2 linked regions of the Parasedimentitalea psychrophila genome follow. The protein of the gene in region 2 interacts with the protein of the main gene of each other region in a pairwise test. Links are inferred from orthologs where the notes say so. Each region holds a gene or a part of one and is shown on either strand. Other genes may lie near its edges. The genes, in order: rlmB and QPJ95_RS13255.

What was found.
Region 1: the proteins of QPJ95_RS13255 (region 2) and rlmB interact in binary tests that used the Escherichia coli proteins (3 or more experiments, as listed by UniProt). The link is inferred for Parasedimentitalea psychrophila from one-to-one orthologs.

Annotation. Positions count from the first base shown.
Region 1 is NZ_CP127247.1:189,653-198,594, forward strand. What follows is about bases 5,113-8,111. They hold rlmB (23S rRNA (guanosine(2251)-2'-O)-methyltransferase RlmB), read right to left. Parts: upstream 7,001-8,111; coding sequence 6,224-7,000; downstream 5,113-6,223. Other genes in these bases: QPJ95_RS00940 (CoA-binding protein), read right to left, coding at 5,113-5,471; QPJ95_RS00945 (YHS domain-containing (seleno)protein), read right to left, coding at 5,662-6,126; QPJ95_RS00960 (transposase), read right to left, coding at 7,312-7,728. Also shown: imidazole glycerol phosphate synthase subunit HisH, read left to right, coding at 1-374; QPJ95_RS00900 (hypothetical protein), read right to left, coding at 400-981; QPJ95_RS24110 (WGR domain-containing protein), read left to right, coding at 1,336-1,647; QPJ95_RS00910 (DUF2147 domain-containing protein), read right to left, coding at 1,656-2,042; hisA (1-(5-phosphoribosyl)-5-[(5-phosphoribosylamino)methylideneamino]imidazole-4-carboxamide isomerase), read left to right, coding at 2,174-2,896; QPJ95_RS00920 (DUF2867 domain-containing protein), read left to right, coding at 2,899-3,363; QPJ95_RS00925 (YqaA family protein), read left to right, coding at 3,360-3,791; imidazole glycerol phosphate synthase subunit HisF, read left to right, coding at 3,848-4,609; QPJ95_RS00935 (phosphoribosyl-ATP diphosphatase), read left to right, coding at 4,606-4,923; more of QPJ95_RS00940, read right to left, coding at 5,001-5,112; QPJ95_RS00970 (UbiX family flavin prenyltransferase), read right to left, coding at 8,444-8,942. UniProt on the Escherichia coli protein: Specifically methylates the ribose of guanosine 2251 in 23S rRNA.
Region 2 is NZ_CP127247.1:2,722,549-2,731,393, reverse strand. Bases 5,944-8,845 are described here. They hold QPJ95_RS13255 (NAD(P)H-hydrate dehydratase), read right to left. Parts: upstream 8,257-8,845; coding sequence 6,631-8,256; downstream 5,944-6,630. Other genes in these bases: glnA (type I glutamate--ammonia ligase), read left to right, coding at 8,815-8,845; QPJ95_RS13250 (P-II family nitrogen regulator), read left to right, coding at 8,428-8,766; QPJ95_RS13260 (Hint domain-containing protein), read left to right, coding at 6,158-6,634. In the rest of the region: QPJ95_RS13295 (adenylate/guanylate cyclase domain-containing protein), read right to left, coding at 1-2,479; QPJ95_RS13280 (TroA family protein), read right to left, coding at 4,282-4,629; QPJ95_RS13275 (hypothetical protein), read left to right, coding at 4,836-5,534; QPJ95_RS13270 (hypothetical protein), read left to right, coding at 5,531-5,728. UniProt on the Escherichia coli protein: Bifunctional enzyme that catalyzes the epimerization of the S- and R-forms of NAD(P)HX and the dehydration of the S-form of NAD(P)HX at the expense of ADP, which is converted to AMP.

The sequences.
Region 1 (8,942 bases), 2.5 Mb from region 2 along the record:
GCATGCAGTTGATGGCAACCACCGGGCATGAATACGAAAAGACCGCCGGCATTGGCTGGATTGCTGGCGATGTGGTTAAGATCACCCCCTCTGACAGCGCCCTGAAGGTGCCGCACATGGGATGGAACAATCTGGTCATCGACAGTGATCATGCAATCTTTGACGGCATTTCATCCGGCGACCACACCTACTTCGTGCACTCCTACCAGTTTCAGGTCCGCGACCCGGCCGAACGTCTGGCCCATGTGGACTACGGCGGCGAGGTCACCGCAGTGATCGGCCGCGACACTATGATCGGCATGCAGTTCCACCCAGAGAAAAGCCAGGACGTGGGGCTGCGGATGATCGGTAACTTCCTGATCTGGAAACCGTAGTTACATCGGCCACACACTTTGGGTTTCATTGCAACAGAACGGTAAAAAATTGCCATTCGAGCATGTTAATCCTTAAAAGCCGGACGGTGGTAATGGTCAGTCCTGCCCCAATCACAAAATAAACCGGCACCCGCCCCAGCGCATAACCTCGCAGGAAAAGCCCAACCATACCGATCAAAGCAGACACAATCACGAGGAGTGCTGCAATTAGTATGCCGCCGCCTTCGGCGAGATCCGCCTTCTCCGTTTCAATAAACTGCGCAGCCGCTGACATAAACATAACAAGCATTGCGATCATGCCAAAACTGAATCCAAGAAGCGAGAAAATCAGTTTCGCCCGGTTTGAGGTTTGGCGTACGGGCTGTTCCACGTTGGCCGAACGCTGAGGCGCGGCTGCCTGGGCCGACCCAGCCGACCATCTAAAAAATTCGCGACCCATCATGAAAATACCAAACAATAACATCAACACACCGGCGAAAACAAAACCGGATATTGCGTTGATCCCGGCATAGTCCCGGATCGTTTCGTAATTCTCATTCACGAACTTCACTGTGAGACTGCCAATTGATACGATTACCGCAGCGAGGCCCATTTTAACTACATTCAATTTCCGCGCTCCGGTTTGCTTCGCTTGCGACGCACCTTGGCCCCATCCATGTCAGCCGCCCGAACCGTCAGGTGAAATCAGTCCATCAATGTCGTCAATCTATCCATGTATTATCAATGTCGTCAATCTATCCATGTATCCGGAATTTCCGTCAGATTTTTCGGGTTTTGCAAATGGTACAGCCTGTCACAACAGGGGACAAACACTTACACAGGAGCCCCCATGCTGATCCCTCGCCACAATGCCACCGCCTCGACCCGATTTCCGCGTTGCAAATTCTGTCACGCCAGGATCAACAGCTACCCAGCGCGCAGCGAATACACTGGGACGGCTTAACCCGATCATCAGCAAGCGATGGACAGGCCCGCCGGTTACGGGCATACGGGCCGGACGCTTTCAAATCAGGTCCAGCCCGTGCATATCCGTCTCGAAAAATTTGACCATCATCAGGGTCAGCACCGCTATTGCGTGCTGAGCCTGTACCAGACCTTGTTTGGCGATTGGTGTGTAGAACGGGTGGCAGGCCCGCTTGGCGCCGCCGGCGGCCAGCAAAAACGCCTGTACCTCGGCAGCTATGCCGAGGCGCTGAGCACGGTTGAGGCCCACCGTGACCGGCAGGTCAAACGGGGCTTCGTGCCAATCCCGGTGCAATTGGGCCTGCTGTAGACCGCTGGTCAGTTAATCCGGCTCCAGGTCTGTTTCGAACAAAGCAAGCCGCCAGCGATACAGCCCTTCAAGGCCAGGGTGTCGCCTAACAGGGTGATTTTCCCGAAATAGATTTTATCGTTCGACGGACGCCAAACTTCGCCGGTGTAATAGCCATCGCCCTGCGCCATCATGTCGATCACCAGAGTTTTGCCCAGGTTTGGCGATTGATATTCACCTTCGGCGTTGAAGGTGCGGGCAATCTTGCCACAGATCGCCGCACCACAGGGCGCCATGTCGATATGGGCATAGGAGCCATCATCAACTTCTGTCTTCCATGTGCCAGCCACCGGATCTGCCGCTGCTGCGCCTGCCAGCCCTAGCCCGAAAGCCAGCCCAAGAACCAATTTCATCATCATCTTTCCTCCCACTGATGGCGTCACTGTGACCCAGTCAGCCAATTTCAGGCAAGGTTGACTTGGGGTCGCGTTGCATTCTGGGCCTCTCTTGTGCAAAACACCGGCAAGCACTCCAGAAAGGCGCCACCATGATCCTCTATCCTGCCATCGACCTCAAAGACGGCCAGGCCGTGCGCCTGCTGCATGGAGATATGGACAAGACCACCGTGTTCAACGACAACCCCGCCGCCCAGGCGCTGGAGTTTGTCGAGGCGGGGTGTGAATGGTTGCACCTGGTTGACCTGAACGGCGCCTTTGCTGGTGAGCCGGTCAATGCGGCCCCGGTCGAAGAGATCCTGAAGCAAACCAAGGTCCCGGCCCAGCTGGGCGGCGGCATCCGCGACATGGCCACGATTGAGGCCTGGATCACCAAGGGCCTGGCGCGCGTCATCCTCGGCACTGTCGCGGTTGAAAACCCCGATCTGGTCCGCCAGGCGGCGCGCGAATTCCCCGGCAAGGTTGCCGTCGGCATTGATGCCCGCAATGGCCGCGTCGCCACCAAAGGCTGGGCCACCGAAACCGACATCATGGTCACCGATCTGGCCAAATCGTTTGAGGACGCCGGCGTCGCTGCCATCATCTACACCGACATCCTGCGAGACGGTGCGATGAAAGGCCCCAATGTGACCGCCACCGCCGATCTGGCCAATGCGGTCTCGATCCCGGTAATTGCCTCGGGTGGCGTGTCTTCGCTGGACGATCTGCGGGCGCTGAGGTCCTGCGGCGCGCCCTTGAACGGTGCCATTTCAGGCCGTGCGCTCTATGACGGCGCGATTGACCTGAAACAGGCTCTGGCGGTTCTCAGAGACTGAACATGAGCCGCACCACCAAGACGGAGCTGCCGAAGCACTCGCTGCTGCACAGGTATGTCCAAAAGGGCGACTTTCTGGATTGCTACAAATGCGCCACGGCCCTGCCCGTGGATGACGCAGCCCAGCGAGCCATGGCTTTTCCGTCTTGGGCCAAGGGCCTGCTACGCCTGCGCAACATTCTGGTGGCCCCGTTAGGTCTGGCGCATGAATTCCCCAAAGGCGAAAAGATCGGCCCCTTCCCAATTGATCGGCGCGGCGATCACGAGATCATCCTTGGCTTCGATGATTCTCACCTGAACTTCCGCATCTCGATCCTGACAACGGGACGTGAGGCCTATTGCGCCACCTGGGTGCAGTGCAACAACAGGCTGGGCCGCCTCTATCTGACGGTGATCATGCCGTTCCACGTGCTGATCGTGCGCAACGCCGTCCGCCAGATCTGGCGCCCCGACATCAAGTCCCAATGATCTGGTCCCTGCCCGGCCTGTTCGCGCTGTCCTTTTCCGCAGCCACCCTGCTGCCCGGCGGCTCCGAGGCCGCCCTGCTGCTGCTCGCCGCCAAGGGCCAATACACAACCACCACCCTGCTCCTCGTCGCCAGCACCGGCAACATCCTCGGCTCGCTGGTCAACTACGCCTTGGGCCGCTACGCCCTGCGCTATCGACACCGGCGCTGGTTCCCGGTGTCGCCCGCCCAACTGACCAAGGCGCAAAACTGGTTCACCCGCTGGGGACAGTATTCGGTGCTTGCCGCCTGGCTACCGCTCATCGGCGACCCGATCACCGTTGCCGCCGGGGTGATGCGGATGAACTGGCTCCGTTTCCTGCTGCTGGTCACTCTCTCCAAGAGCCTGCGCTACGCCGCCCTGCTCGGCCTTTTCGGCGCCTTTGCCTGAGCACTGGAATTCCGCCGCCCAACCCTCTATGAAAGCGCCATAACCAGAGGCGAACCATGCTAAAAACCCGTATCATCCCCTGTCTCGATGTTGCCAATGGCCGCGTTGTCAAAGGTGTCAATTTTGTCGGCCTGCGCGATGCCGGCGATCCGGTTGAATGTGCCAGGGCCTATGACGCCGCAGGCGCAGACGAGCTCTGCTTCCTCGACATCATGGCAACCGAAGAGAATCGCGGCACCATGTTTGACATGGTGCGCCGCACCGCCGAGCAATGCTACATCCCGCTCACCGTTGGCGGTGGCGTGCGCTCGCGCGAAGACGTCCGTGCCCTGCTGCTGGCCGGTGCCGACAAGGTCTCGTTCAACTCCGCCGCCGTTGCCAACCCCGATGTCATCGCCCAGGCCGCTGAACAGTTCGGCAGCCAGTGCATCGTCTGCGCCATCGACGCCAAGACCGTATCCCCGGGCAAGTGGGAGATCTTCACCCATGGCGGCCGTCGCGCAACCGGCATTGATGCAGTGCAATTTGCCCGCACCGTGGTGGCCAAGGGCGCCGGTGAAATCCTGCTCACCTCGATGGACCGCGACGGCACCAAATCCGGTTTCAACCTGCCGCTGACCCGTGCCATCTCGGATGCGGTCCAGGTTCCGGTGATCGCCTCCGGCGGCGTTGGCACCCTGGATCACCTGGTCGAGGGCGTCACCAAAGGCCATGCCAGCGCAGTGCTCGCCGCCTCAATCTTCCACTTCGGCGATTTCACCATTGCCGAGGCCAAGGCCCATATGCAGGCCGCAGGCATTCCAATGAGGCAGACATGAATATCCTTCACGACCTTGAAGCCACCATTCAATCCCGCAAGGGCGCCGACCCCTCCAGCAGCTGGACCGCCAAGCTGCTGTCCAAAGGCCCGGAAAAATGCGCCGAGAAATTTGGCGAGGAAGCCATCGAGGCGATCATCGAAGCGGTCAAAGGCGACCGCGCCAAACTGGCAAGCGAAGGCGCTGACGTGCTCTACCACTTCCTGGTGATGCTGGCCGCCCGCGAGGTGTCCCTGGACGAGGTGCTGAATGAGCTGGCCCGCCGCCAGGGCCTCAGCGGCGTCGCCGAGAAAGCCGCCCGCCCAAAACCCTGATCTTCTTCTTGTTTCAAATACCTTGGGGGTGAGGCCACAGGCCGAGGGGGCAAGGCCCCCTGATCTTATCCTGCACCTTATAATTTCGACGAAATTATCCCGGTGGCAAAGCCGCCCATCCGCAGCTCACCATGCAGCCGCTGATACTCAATCTTAGGGCAGCGATTCTGCACCACTCCCACCCCGCGCGCTTCTGCTTTGGCCGCCGCCTCAGCATGCTGCACTCCAATCTGCATCCAGATGGTCTGCAGATCAGGGAATGCAGCAAGTGCCTCGTCAACGATCTCTGGCACGGCTTCGGAGCGGCGGAAGATATCCACCATATCCACCCGACCCTCAATCGCCGACAGGCTCTCCTGCACCACTTGACCAAATATCCGCTCACCAACATGGCGCGGATTGACCGGAATGACCCGGTACCCCTTTAGGGACAGATACCGCGCCACATAGTAGCTGGGGCGCACTGGGTTCATCGACATGCCAACCACCGCCACCGTCTTGGTGCGGCGCAGAATATCTCTCAAAAACGGATCGCTATATGTCGTCATGTCGGCACCCTACGCGCGCCACATCCCAAAAGGGAAGCCAATAAAAAATGCGCCCAGGGGAAAGCCCGGGCGCAAGGTCTGGAACGAGGGACAGTGAAATTAGATCCGCAGCGGTTCCGCGCTGCGGTCCTTAGACGATATGGAGCAAAAACGCCGGATATAAAGGTCTGATCGCAGCTTTGTGAGACCACTATTCATGCCCCAGCACATCCGGCCAATTGCTGCGCCCGCTGACGATCAGATCCGTCATGTCACGGCGCCAGATTTCCTGCACCGACGCACTGTAGAGCAGATACAATTGATTATCGACGATTTGCCAGGACTGCGGAGCGCCGGACATCAGATAGCCCTGCGATACGGCATAGGCACAATAACCGCCAAACATCGGCGCATAGGCTCGCGGGTTGCTTTCAAAATGCCGCCGATTGTCTGCCGACACAAACCGCCAGACCGCCCCTTTCCACATCACCGCATGGTCCGAGTGTCCCAGAACCGCGCGCCGCTCGACAAAAAACGCCACTGTGTCATAGCCAGAAATGGCCAGGCCCGATTCGGCATAGAACATCGGCTGATCCGCCAGTGCCGGGCGCACCGGTTGAAAAAACAGGGCAACAACAGCGATTATGGCAATGCGCAGCAGCAAGATAAACTCCATCCCAGGGTCAGACTGCTGCAATGTGCCGGATCAGCTCTGCCCTGCCTAGGGTGGATACGAGTTTGTGAACCACCTGTGACTGCTGCGCGATCAGATGTTACCGCGCAATCGACGCATAGAGCGCCAGCGCTGCAGCATTCGATACATTCAGCGAGCCAAAGCCGCCAGCCGCATCAATCTTGACCAGCTGGTCCACGGTTTCCTTGGTCTTCTGCCGCAGCCCCGGACCCTCGGCCCCCAGCACCAGCGCCACCGGCCGGTCCCGGCGTCCCTCCAGCGCCGCCTCGATGGTGACCTCGGCCTCGCCGTCCAGCCCCAACACCACAAACCCCATGTTCTGCAACTCGACGATGGCATCCGACAGATTTCGCACCCTGACATAGGGCTGACGCTCCAGCGCCCCACTGGCAGATTTGGCCAGGGCCCCGGTTTCCGGCGCCGAATGGTGACGGGTGCCAATCACCGCACTGGCCCCCAGCACTTCGGCGGTCCGCAATATGGCACCGACGTTATGCGGATCGGTCACCCGGTCCAGCAACAACACCCGAGGCACCTCGGCGCCGATGCAAGTGTCGGCCAGGCTGCCCCAATGCAGCGGCTTCACTTCCAGCACCGCGCCCTGATGCACCGAATTGGGGTCAATCGGCGCCTTGAAGCTGCGCGAATCCACCAATTCCGGTTCGATCCCCGACTCGGCGATGGCGTCAGCCAGTTTGACCTGCGCGTTGCGCGTCACGATCAGGCGCAATTTCTGGCGCACAGGATTGAGCAGCGCATCGCGCACCGCATGCAGGCCAAACAGCCAGACCGTTTCCGCATCCGAGGCTTTCTTGGCCTGCTCTTTTTCCACGACCCATTTTGGTTTCTTAGTCATCTTGCTCTCCGGCAAAAAAGGATTTTTGAGCCATCGAGAAAAACCTGCGATTTTCCTGTTGACGCTCCGTTGGTGCGCTTGTAGTCACGCCACACATCAGGTGCAACAGCCACCTGATAGTGGGCGACAGGCCGCAAGGTGTGGCAGGGGACTGTAACTCCCTCGCGGAGACGCACGCCTGGTTCGATTCCAGGGTCGCCCACCACTTCTACCTCTAGGACCGCAGTGACAGAGACGCTAATGCTGCGGTTATTGATGATTGGTGAGCCCTATTGGGCAGTCTCCGGCGTGAGAACTGCAGATCTGGAAACTCATAAATATTGCCCCCAGGGCACCGTACCTGTGGTCGCGAGGGTCAGGATCCAGGCGGGAGGGTTGAGCAGCCCCACTTGCGTGGTCCGAGTTGAAAGTTGGCCTTTGGTCCACCGGCACGATGGCCTCAGGCGCTTGTGGGCGGTCGCCCAGAGCACTGTGGAGCCCACTGCCCGGCAGGGTAACATCCGGTGATCGCACAACTGTGCGTTTGCAAGGACAAGCCGCTTTCGCATGACCGCCGTGACGGCGACTTTTTTCTCTTTCCCAGCGGCGGCGAGCTGATCGTATTTAGCTTTCAGGTCCGCATCAAACCGGATTGCGACCAGCGCGGGCATGAAGATGGCATGTCGCAGATTTGAGCACCCGCCCTGTATCCGCGCGTTTCCCTGCCACTTCCCAGAACTCTGTGACAATCATTGACCGGCGCCTGTTCTAATTGTCGATGATATGGCCCGGTAGCTTCACAAATGATCAGCGCTGTTGGTTGCGGTTCAATCCATCTAAACAGCTCCGCAAATCCGTCTATTCCATTGAGAACTTGCATGTGTTGTCCATCAGCCAAGCGATGAACATCAAGTGTATCTTTGGAAACCTCTCTCGGTGCAGGCCCCCTCTCATCGTTTGCCACGCAAACGACTGCCGGGCAGCAGGTCGGCGCGAGGGCTCAGGGGCTCCGCCCGTTCAGGCCTGAACGCGGTCCACTGGAGCCTTTCCAAGACGGTCATCACTCCCGTTGCGGCCTCCCTCAAGATCAATTTGCCAGGGTCAGGTCAGAATCCGCACGCCGCAGCCGCTCGTTCTCTTTCTGAAGCCGCTATAGCTCCTTGAGCTGTTCCGTTCCCATTCCGCATTCGCCGTTGGGCTCGAACCAATGGCACCTTCGACGGCTCATTTCTTCTTCCAGCGGTAATAGGTTTGTTCAGTCACACTGATCTGTCTGATTGCATCTATTCGAGGCATACCTCGCCCCATCAGCACTTCAACCTGCCGTAACGTCACGACAATCTCTTCGGGCTTGGGTCTCTTGATGGCATATATGATCCTCCGGCTTCCTAATCATTGGCGCGGGCCAATTCGAAGGGGGGAGGCTCAGGGCGGTGCCGGAATTTTCAGGCCGTTGACCACAGCTCAGTCAGAAGGCCCCCACTGCCGGGCAATGGGGTTGGTAATATTCAGCATGTCGATGGCGCGGGCTGAAATCTGATCGACAATCTCTGCCACATTTTTGGGCCTCAGATAAAAGGCCGGCACCGGCGGCAGGATAATGGCGCCCAATTCGGTTGCGGCGGTCATGTTTCGCAGATGCGCCAGGGTCAGCGGCGCCTCGCGGGTCAGCAGAATCAGACGGCGCCGCTCTTTCAGTTGAACGCCAGCCGAACGGGTCAGCAGATTATCATCCAACCCATGGGCAATCGCGGCCAGCGAGCGCATTGAACAAGGGGCGACGATCATCCCCGCAACCGGAACCGAACCCGAGGCAATACTGGCGCCGATATCGCCGAGCGGGTGCACCCGTGTTGCCAGCGCCTTCAGGGTCTCAAAGGCCTCCGGGCCGCATTCTTCGGCTAGGGTACGTTCGGCAGCGGTGCTGGTGACCAGATCAATTTCTGCGCCCATGGCACAGAGT
Region 2 (8,845 bases):
GCGACATACCCAAAACATAACGGTCAAAGGCCTCACGCAATTCACCACGGTAATATTGCGTATAGCACACGGCGTGATCAGCTGTCGTTAGCAGCAGTGGCGCGCCAACCGCGTCGGCCATGTTGCTAACTTCCTGAGCCACATTGATCCCATGCACAAGCTCGCCGCGCAGGAAGTGCATCGTCCAAATACCCCAGGTCGCACCATAAAGCGCTTCGCCATTATTCAGGCTGCGCGCGATGTCACGGGATCGAAACGCAGCATCCGCTACCTTGGAAGAGCCCCAGCCATAGATCGACATGCTGACAGCCATGAGCGCCATCTGGATACCAAGCTCTGAATCCTCGCGCTTTGATCCTTCGGGTTGGTTTTCCAGAAGGTGCAAAGCCGAAGTGAAGTGCGCGAGGGCGGCAAGGTTCGCGACACGGTCCATCGCTTCATGACCCGCCAGCGTCCAATATTCGATCGCTTCTTCTATCAAGCCACCGAATTCGCAATGCCTGGCGATTGTTTCCGGCTCTTGCACCCCAAATGCCGGTTCCCCGTTCAACATTGCGAGGGCAAGTGCGAGGTGAACCTCCTGCCGCCTGCTGCGCAGCATGGATTCGTAGGCTGTGTCCTGCACAAGTGCGTGGTTGAACACGAAGTATTCCGGTCCCAATAGCCCGCCACGATGGAGAAGTTCGGACCCCTCCAGCAGTTGAAAGGAAACATCCAGATCCGAACCGACCGGCGCAATTGCGTTGATCATCTGCACAGTGAACTCGCGTCCTATAACCGCGCCAAGCTGAGCAACCTCTTTGGCCACCCCGGTTCGGTCAAGGCGCGACATCAACAAAGCCTGCAACGTAGTCGGGATGTCCACCACATCATGGCTCTCTGCCATCACTGCGTCATCGTCCAGCGCCGCATCAAGAATCGATTTGGTCAGTTCTTCGATAAACAGTGGCACACCATCGGTTTTTTCGATAATCCGCCGTGCCAACACCACCGGCAGGGTACCCTCGCCTCCGATATTGTTTACCAGAGCGATTCCAGCATCAGGATCAAGCGGCTCCAGTATAAGCGTTTCGCCTGACGATTTCAGAGTGTCGGACGGTGTAAACCTAGGACGGAAGGTCACTAGGAGCAAAAGTGGCAGATCCGCTATATGCTCGGACAACAGATCAAGGAATTCCAGCGTCGTGGGGTCGGCCCAATGGGCATCTTCCAGCACGACAAGCACCGGTCCTAAGGTTGTCATACCCTCAACGCGCCGCTTTAGAGCCTCGAACGTCAACCGGGCGCGGACCTGAGCTTCCAGCTGCGCACCATTTTCCATTGGTGCGCTGACAAGACTGGCCAGATAAGGCAGGTCGGCTTCAGACAGACCCTGTGTATCCGCGATCAGAGCCGCTGCCTTGGCTTGCCGGATGTCTGCGGTGTCGCTGCGCTTGATCCCGGCATCACGCTCCAGTTCGGCCACCATCGGGTGCAATGCGCGGTTGGTCAGGTGTGGCGCGCATTGCCATTCAACCGCCGCGCGGCCCGCCAGAGAATAGATACCACGCACCAGCCGGGACTTGCCGATGCCCGGGGGGCCTTCGATCAGGCAAATATTCCCGTTGCCGGCGCAGGCTGCATCCCAATAACCGGCGAGCGTCTTAAGTTCTGCTTCTCGGCCAACGATCGATTGCACCCCATCCACTGCGTGTGCATCGAACCGGCTCTTGCCGGTGGTTTCCCGTATCACTGCAAAAACGGTGCGAAGCTCGCCAAACCCCTTGACCAAGACCGATCCGCGCGCGTCGAAATCAAAGGTGCCGCTGGTCAGATGCTGGGTCGCTTCGGCCACGACAACTTCGCCGGGATTGGCAAGACTTTGCATCCGCGTAGCAAGGTTTGGCGTTTCTCCAACAACAAAATCCCTCGGGGTCGCGGAATCGCCGGGCATATCTCCGACAACGACCCGGCCAGTAGCCACACCGATGCGCACCTTCAGCGGATTGGGTGCCAGCGTTTCCATCCCCTGAACGACTGCGGCCGTGGCCAATGCAGCACGGATAGCACGCGAGGGATCGTCCTCTTGCGCCACGGGATAGCCGAAATACACCATCAGCCCGTCACCCTGAGTATAGGCAAGGAAACCACCATGGGCCTTCATCGTCGCAACAGCAATGTCGAGATAACTTGTGATGACCTCTCGCAGATCTTCCGGGTCCAGCGTGGTTGCCAAAGTGGTTGAGTCCACCAGATCTATGAAAGCCACTGTGAGCTGTCGTCGTTCCGCAGGCATTCGCGGGCGGGCGGGAAACGGAACCGTTTCTGTGTTGATCGCCGCGCGGAACCGCTTGCGCTGACCGAGCTTTAAACCGATTTCTTTAAGATCATCGTCAGTCAGATCATGCACCATCGAGGGATCGATTTTTTCGACGGCGAAGAGTTCAACTAGATCATTCAATCCATGAGCAGAAAGTAAATCCTGTAAAGTCCGTGACACCCCTGCCCCCTTAGGTCAGATCCAAACGCGCCAATTTGCGCGTTTTTCAAGTCCCTATACATTTGCGTAAAGTTTATCTTGACCGACATTCCCCAAGTAGAGCGCCAGAAGGTAATGTCACGCGCGAGCGCGGGGGAGGCGTTACATTCAACCTGGGTCATGCATTTATTGATGGCAGGGCAGTTCAGATCCCCACGTTCGGCTCCATCAGTGCTACCTTTTGCCCATATCGGGGAATGAACCACGATTTGGACATACATATCGAGCCGCTTTCCTTTAGATTTTGCTGTTGTCGTTCTCAGTCGGGCACTGGCGGTGCGCGCAACCGATTGATAGCCGCCAAAATGCGGTTGAACAGATCGCCGCTGACTGCGACGTCGTCCAATTGGAATGTGATGACGCGGGCGTGTCGCACAACTTTTGCGCCGATTTTGATCAGCCGGGTCTGCAGGCTGGTCAGCGACCAGTCGGCCATCTCCTCGGGCAACTCGACGCCCTGTAAGAAGACACCCAGATTGTAAGCCAGTGCGTAGGTGCTGTCAGACCAATTCGAACTGGTCTCTGCAAGGACAACATGACTGTCCTATATGCCGCGCCAAGTTGGCGCCACTCAGCGAGAGTGGCGGTGCGGTTGAGTTTGAAATTTCCGCGTGAATAAAGGCGACGTTCCTGGTTGAAGTGATTGCAAACCGAGGCGTGTACTGAGACGAACTTCTGTAAACTTCGCATACGACGAAAGCGCAGCATTGCCCGTTCTCGTCGTCGAAACGGAAGGTGGGAATTCTCAGCGTGGTTATTCAGCCAACGCCCGGTTTTTTTGTCGGGCAGTATTGCCGATGACCTTCATCGCGGCGCCGTAAGACCGAAGTAGGTCGGTCACGATGACATGTGGAGGGCCAAAGCGCTTCATTGTTTTTCTGAAGAATTTCAATGCCGATTTGCGGTCACGGCGCTTGGTGACATGGCTTTCAAGCACCTCGCCCTCGTGATTCACAGCCCGCCAGAGATAATGGGTTTCACCGTTGTTTTTTACCAACACCTCGTCCAAATGCCATTTCCAATTTGAGAGAGCACGAAGTTGCTGAACCCGTTTTTTTTCTTCGGATCTCAGCGGCGAACAACGGCCCAAAGCTATTCCACCAAAATCGCACAGTCTCATGACTGATTTCGATCCCGCGCTCATGCCGCAAATCCTCCACATTCCGGAGCGACAGGGGGAACCGGACGTACAACATCACCGCAAAGGGCGCGTTCCAGCAATTTCCCGACCCATGCAACACAGTCCGTCCACCAAGAGAAGTCAGGATTGCGGAAGCCACTGCGCCAAGCGCGTAATAGGAAGTCGCCGCCGCTTCGGCGCGCGACAGATAGATCATCTGACCTTCGCGGCAGGCATGCAGCTGGACACAAAAGCCGGGGAATAGGGATTCCATGTAACCAGTAACCGCGTCTGGGTATTGCTGGCGTGAAGACCGGTAAGTGGTCTTGATGAAATCACCGTCAAATTCCTGCAGGGCTTCGGCGCTGACATCGATCCGGTCGCCGTCTGGAATTGCTTCGATTGCGGCCGGGCGCTGAAACCCTGCATCGAGCAGAACCTTTCCGATATTGAAGTAAGGGTTGAAGGCAAAGAAGGATTTAGACTGCGCATGCAGGGTTGAGACCATGATGGTTTTGGTGTCGATCACCTCGCGAATCAAGGCGATCTGCGACTGATAGCGCCGCTCCATCACGGCCAGTTTATCGTTGGCGCCAGCAATATCGGCGATCATGGCGTAAATTTCCCACTCGGTCTGTTTAGTCTAATCAAACACCACCGTCGGAGCCAATGCGCGCAGCTGATCTAAATCCGCTGACTGCCAGGTGGTTGTCAGGATCAGATCCGGGTTCAGGCTGGCGATTTTTTCGATATCAGCTGGCTTGCCGCCAACCCAGGTATTGTCTGAGGTGCCAAAATCAACACCGGTGACAGCCGCACTCGACCGGAAAAACGCCGTGGTTTCGCTGTCACTGCGGCCATGGCTACCGACAGGAATAATGCCAAGTTCAATCAGCGGGATTGTCAACTTTAAATCATGCAATGACACAATGCGCTGGGGGCAAACCGGAACAGAAACCTCGGTACCTTTTTCGTCGGTGAGATTACGCATTTCTTGCGCCATCGCGGGCGTCAAATGCGCGGCAGTGGTCAGGGCTGCGACCACTGCAAGTGATCGCAAACTAAAAGGAACATAAGTCTTCTCCGTGTTACTTCGTTCTTGGAATGCTGGCTGAATATCAAAGCTGGCGGTTGTACTGACTTTTTACGATCAGGGTCAAAAAGACCGGCACCCCACCCGCCGCAACGGCGAAGCCTGTGCAACACGTCCGCGCTCAAGGCTACGATCTGGACGCTCAGACGGCAAACCTGAAAATGACAGACGAGGGCCGCAACCTGATTAACAGCGGTGACACGGTGCTTGTCTGGGTCAATGAGGCAGATCTGACCATTGCAACCATGCAACCCACTGCGGCACCACAAAGCCTTGATGAGCGCATGAAGGCTGCGGGGATGCTGACGCTGACCCAAATGCTGGCCGAACCTATCATGGGGAAATTCGGCACCCATGCGGCCATGAACAACATGGAGCTCTTCGGCCAGTGGCTGGACAGCAAGCGCACGGAATACCAAAAAATGCGGATGCGGTATGAGCTGGGCGGCAAATCAAAAGACGACGATTTGTGGGAATGGTTTTTTGCACACGCCGCGACTTTTTCAGAGGTCTGCGACAATTTCCGCGCAGCTGGGGCCTCAACGCCCCACAGCACTGTTACAGTGGCAGAGGCGACGGCCATTAGCGACCGGTTGATAGAGGACCTGGACCGACCTGCAAAAGAAGGTCTCCTTGATGTCATCGAAATCGAGTTTCTGCGGTCGTCGCTGAGTGAAATTGTTATGTTGGATCGCCAGCCCAAAACCGCTGAATGCAACAGCTACATTTACGGCGAATGTGCAAAGATCGCTCGCGCAGCACTGGAACGGAAACAGCACATCAAGTCAGAAGAAGAGGCATGAGCGAACAACCAAAAATACAACAACAGATATTCATCAAGGTGAGTGACGTTCCTAAATTTTACAGCATAGGCCGGGACAAGATCTATCGCTGGAACAAAGAGGTCCCGCAACGGATCGTAATCCACAAGATAGATCGCAGCGCATTGGTGAAGGTTGCCGACCTCAACAAGATCTTCGAAGACGCAGCGACCTAGCACGCTTCAAATGGGGGGCTAGTCGGGGAGCCAGCAACCCCAGCGCCCGTCAATTTATATATATCAACTAGTTAAGGTGGAAAAATGGTGCGGGTGAAGGGACTCGAACCCCCACGCCTCGCGGCGCCAGAACCTAAATCTGGTGCGTCTACCAGTTCCGCCACACCCGCACGCTACGCCAGGATGTCCTAACGTGTGGCGCTGATAGCAAAGCTTGTCACCGGATGCGAGGGCAAATCGACAATTCCGGCACTTATGGCGTGACGGCAACAAAAACCGAAAATTTCACGGTTTGTTTACGTTTACCGGCAAAAAACCGCGACAGAATCAAGCTTTTGCCACAGTCTGAGGGAAAAACGCTGAGGCAGACAGGGCGAGAACGCAATGAAAACGCAGTCCATCAGGCCTGCGCGGGACATAAGTCCGCGTATGGAAAAGGGCCATTCATCATCAGTATCCACCCCGATGACCGGACTGCTGCGGGACACGGTTGTGTTGACACGCAGCGGCGAGGTCTTGGTGCAGGACATCCGCGCCGGCCACCTTATTATCACCCGCGGCGCCGGGCTGGTGCGGGTTCAGGATGTGGCGTGCCATCGCGTCCTGATGCAAGCCATATCAATTGCAGCCGGTTCGCTGGGCGATACCCGCCCCGACACCGATATGATTTTGCCCGCAGACCAGCAGATCCTGACCCGTGATTGGCGCGCAAAGGCCCTGTTCGGCTTGGATCAGGCCCTTGTGTCCGCCTCGTCTCTGGTGGACGGAGAGTTCATCCGCGATCTGGGCCAACAGAATGTCAACCTCTACTCGGTGAAACTGGAGCGCCCGCAGGTGATTTACGCAGGCGGGTTAGAGGTGGCGGGCTCCACTGTTGGCACTGTTGATTTGCGCCCGACCGCCTAAAGCCCCAGATCCCGGAACACCGCTGGCAACTGCTCTGCCAGGTCCTCGGCGATCAGACCAGGGCCAAATTTGCGCGCACATTCCACATGCAGCCAGGCCGCCGTTTCTGCCGCCTGCATCGGCGCAAATCCGCGCGCCATCATGCCGGTGATAAAGCCTGCCAAAACATCCCCCGACCCGGCGGTGGCCAACCAGGGCGCCGACCGTTGGTATTGCGCCGAATTGATAGAACAGCGCCCATCCGGCGCGGCGATAACAGTATCCGGTCCCTTGAACAGCACCACACATCCGGCGCGCTTCGCGGCCTCCCGGGTTGCGTCCACCTTGGAATAGGCCGGGCCCGCGGTCGCAGGCGCATCCAGCCTCTCGGCAATATCCGGAAACAACCGGGCAAACTCGCCCCCATGTGGGGTGATCACGCAGTCCTCGTGCAGCATATCAAACAGCACCGCCGGTTTGACGCTGAACCGGGTCAGTGCATCCGCATCCAAAACGGTCGGCCGCCTTTCCTTTAGCACCGCCAGAACCAGTGCCTGGGTGTCGGCCCGAATCCCCATTCCAGGCCCGACACACAAAGCGTTATAGCGCGCATCCTCAAGCAATTCTGCCAACCCCGGCGCTCCGTCGATTTGCCGCACCATAACTGCGGTCAGGTTGACTGCATTCTCAAACATCGCCGAGCGCGGTGATCCCAATGTGACCAGCCCGGCCCCAATGCGCAAAGCCCCGCGCGCCGCCATCCGGGCAGCACCAGTGTTGCCATGACCACCCGACAGGACCAGCGCGTGACCATGGGTGTACTTGTGGCTTGCTCCATTTTTCCCGCATAAAATCGGGGTGGTAAGCTCCACAACCCCCTTCCGTTCATCACCGCTTGAAAGCCCGATATCCTTGACAACAATTTTACCGCAACTCGAGGCCCCGGCGGCAAGATAATGCCCCAGTTTAGCTCTGTGAAAAGTCACTGTCAGGTCGGCTTCAATTGCCGGATCAGGTGGCGATGACGGGCGGCCTTGTTCTGCCGTCTCACGCAGCACAAACCCACTGTCGGCACAGACCCCCGACGCAACATCCACCGCCACCCAGCGAGGAGGGCCGGTCTCCGCCCCCGCCGCCCCGCAGAGCTCACGGTAAAGCGCGCCAAGCGGTCGGCTCAACCCGGTCCCAAATAACGCATCCACATAGAGCGACGCCGGTGCTCCGTGCGGAGGCTGAAAATCCTCGAAGAGATGGACATCCCCCAGCCTTTCCCATCGCTCACAATTCACTTTGGCATCCGGTGGCAATGTCCCGGCATCCCCATACAGAAACACTGCCACCTCCCAGCCGTGCTCTTTCAGCAGTCGCGCCACCACAAAGCCGTCACCGCCATTGTTACCCGGCCCGCACAGCACCACCGCGCGCAGCGGATCGTTTTCATCTGGCTCTAAATATCCCGGGGAGCGCGAGGGGCTGGCCCCTCGCTCCGAGGCGTACGAACCCAACTCTGGCCATTGCTCAAAAATGGCCTCGACCACCCCCCGCCCGGCCCGTTCCATCAGCTCCAGCCCAGTCACCTCACCAGACTCGATCGCGGCCTGTTCAATAGCCCGCATCTGGGCAGCGGTTAGCAGTTCAGTCATCTCGGGGCCTCATCGATTCAATTCCGCGTAAAAAATAGGCGTATCGCTGCCAAAATGGGCAATTAAGCGTCGCGCGAATGCAGTTTTTCTCACTCATGGCTCAGTATACATTGCTGTTCCTAATAAGAAGTGATCTGACCAGCCTCGACAAGGTGTGAGGAGCCCCGTGACATGAAAAAGATCGAAGCCATCATCAAGCCGTTCAAACTGGACGAGGTGAAGGAAGCGTTGCAAGACGTCGGTGTACAGGGGCTCTCGGTCATCGAGGTCAAGGGTTTTGGCCGTCAGAAAGGCCACACAGAATTATACCGCGGCGCCGAATATGTGGTGGATTTTCTGCCCAAGGTGAAGGTCGAGATCGTGCTGGACGACGATCAGGTCGACGCCGCGATCGAAGCCATCGTTGACGCCGCCAAGACCGACAAGATCGGCGACGGCAAGATCTTTGTCTCGACCGTCGAGCAAGCCATTCGCATTCGGACCGGCGAGACCGGCTCGGACGCGCTGTAACCCACAGCATTCATCTACACAGATCATCCAATCAGAAGGACTAAGGGAATGAGCGCAGACGCAATTCTCAAGACACTCA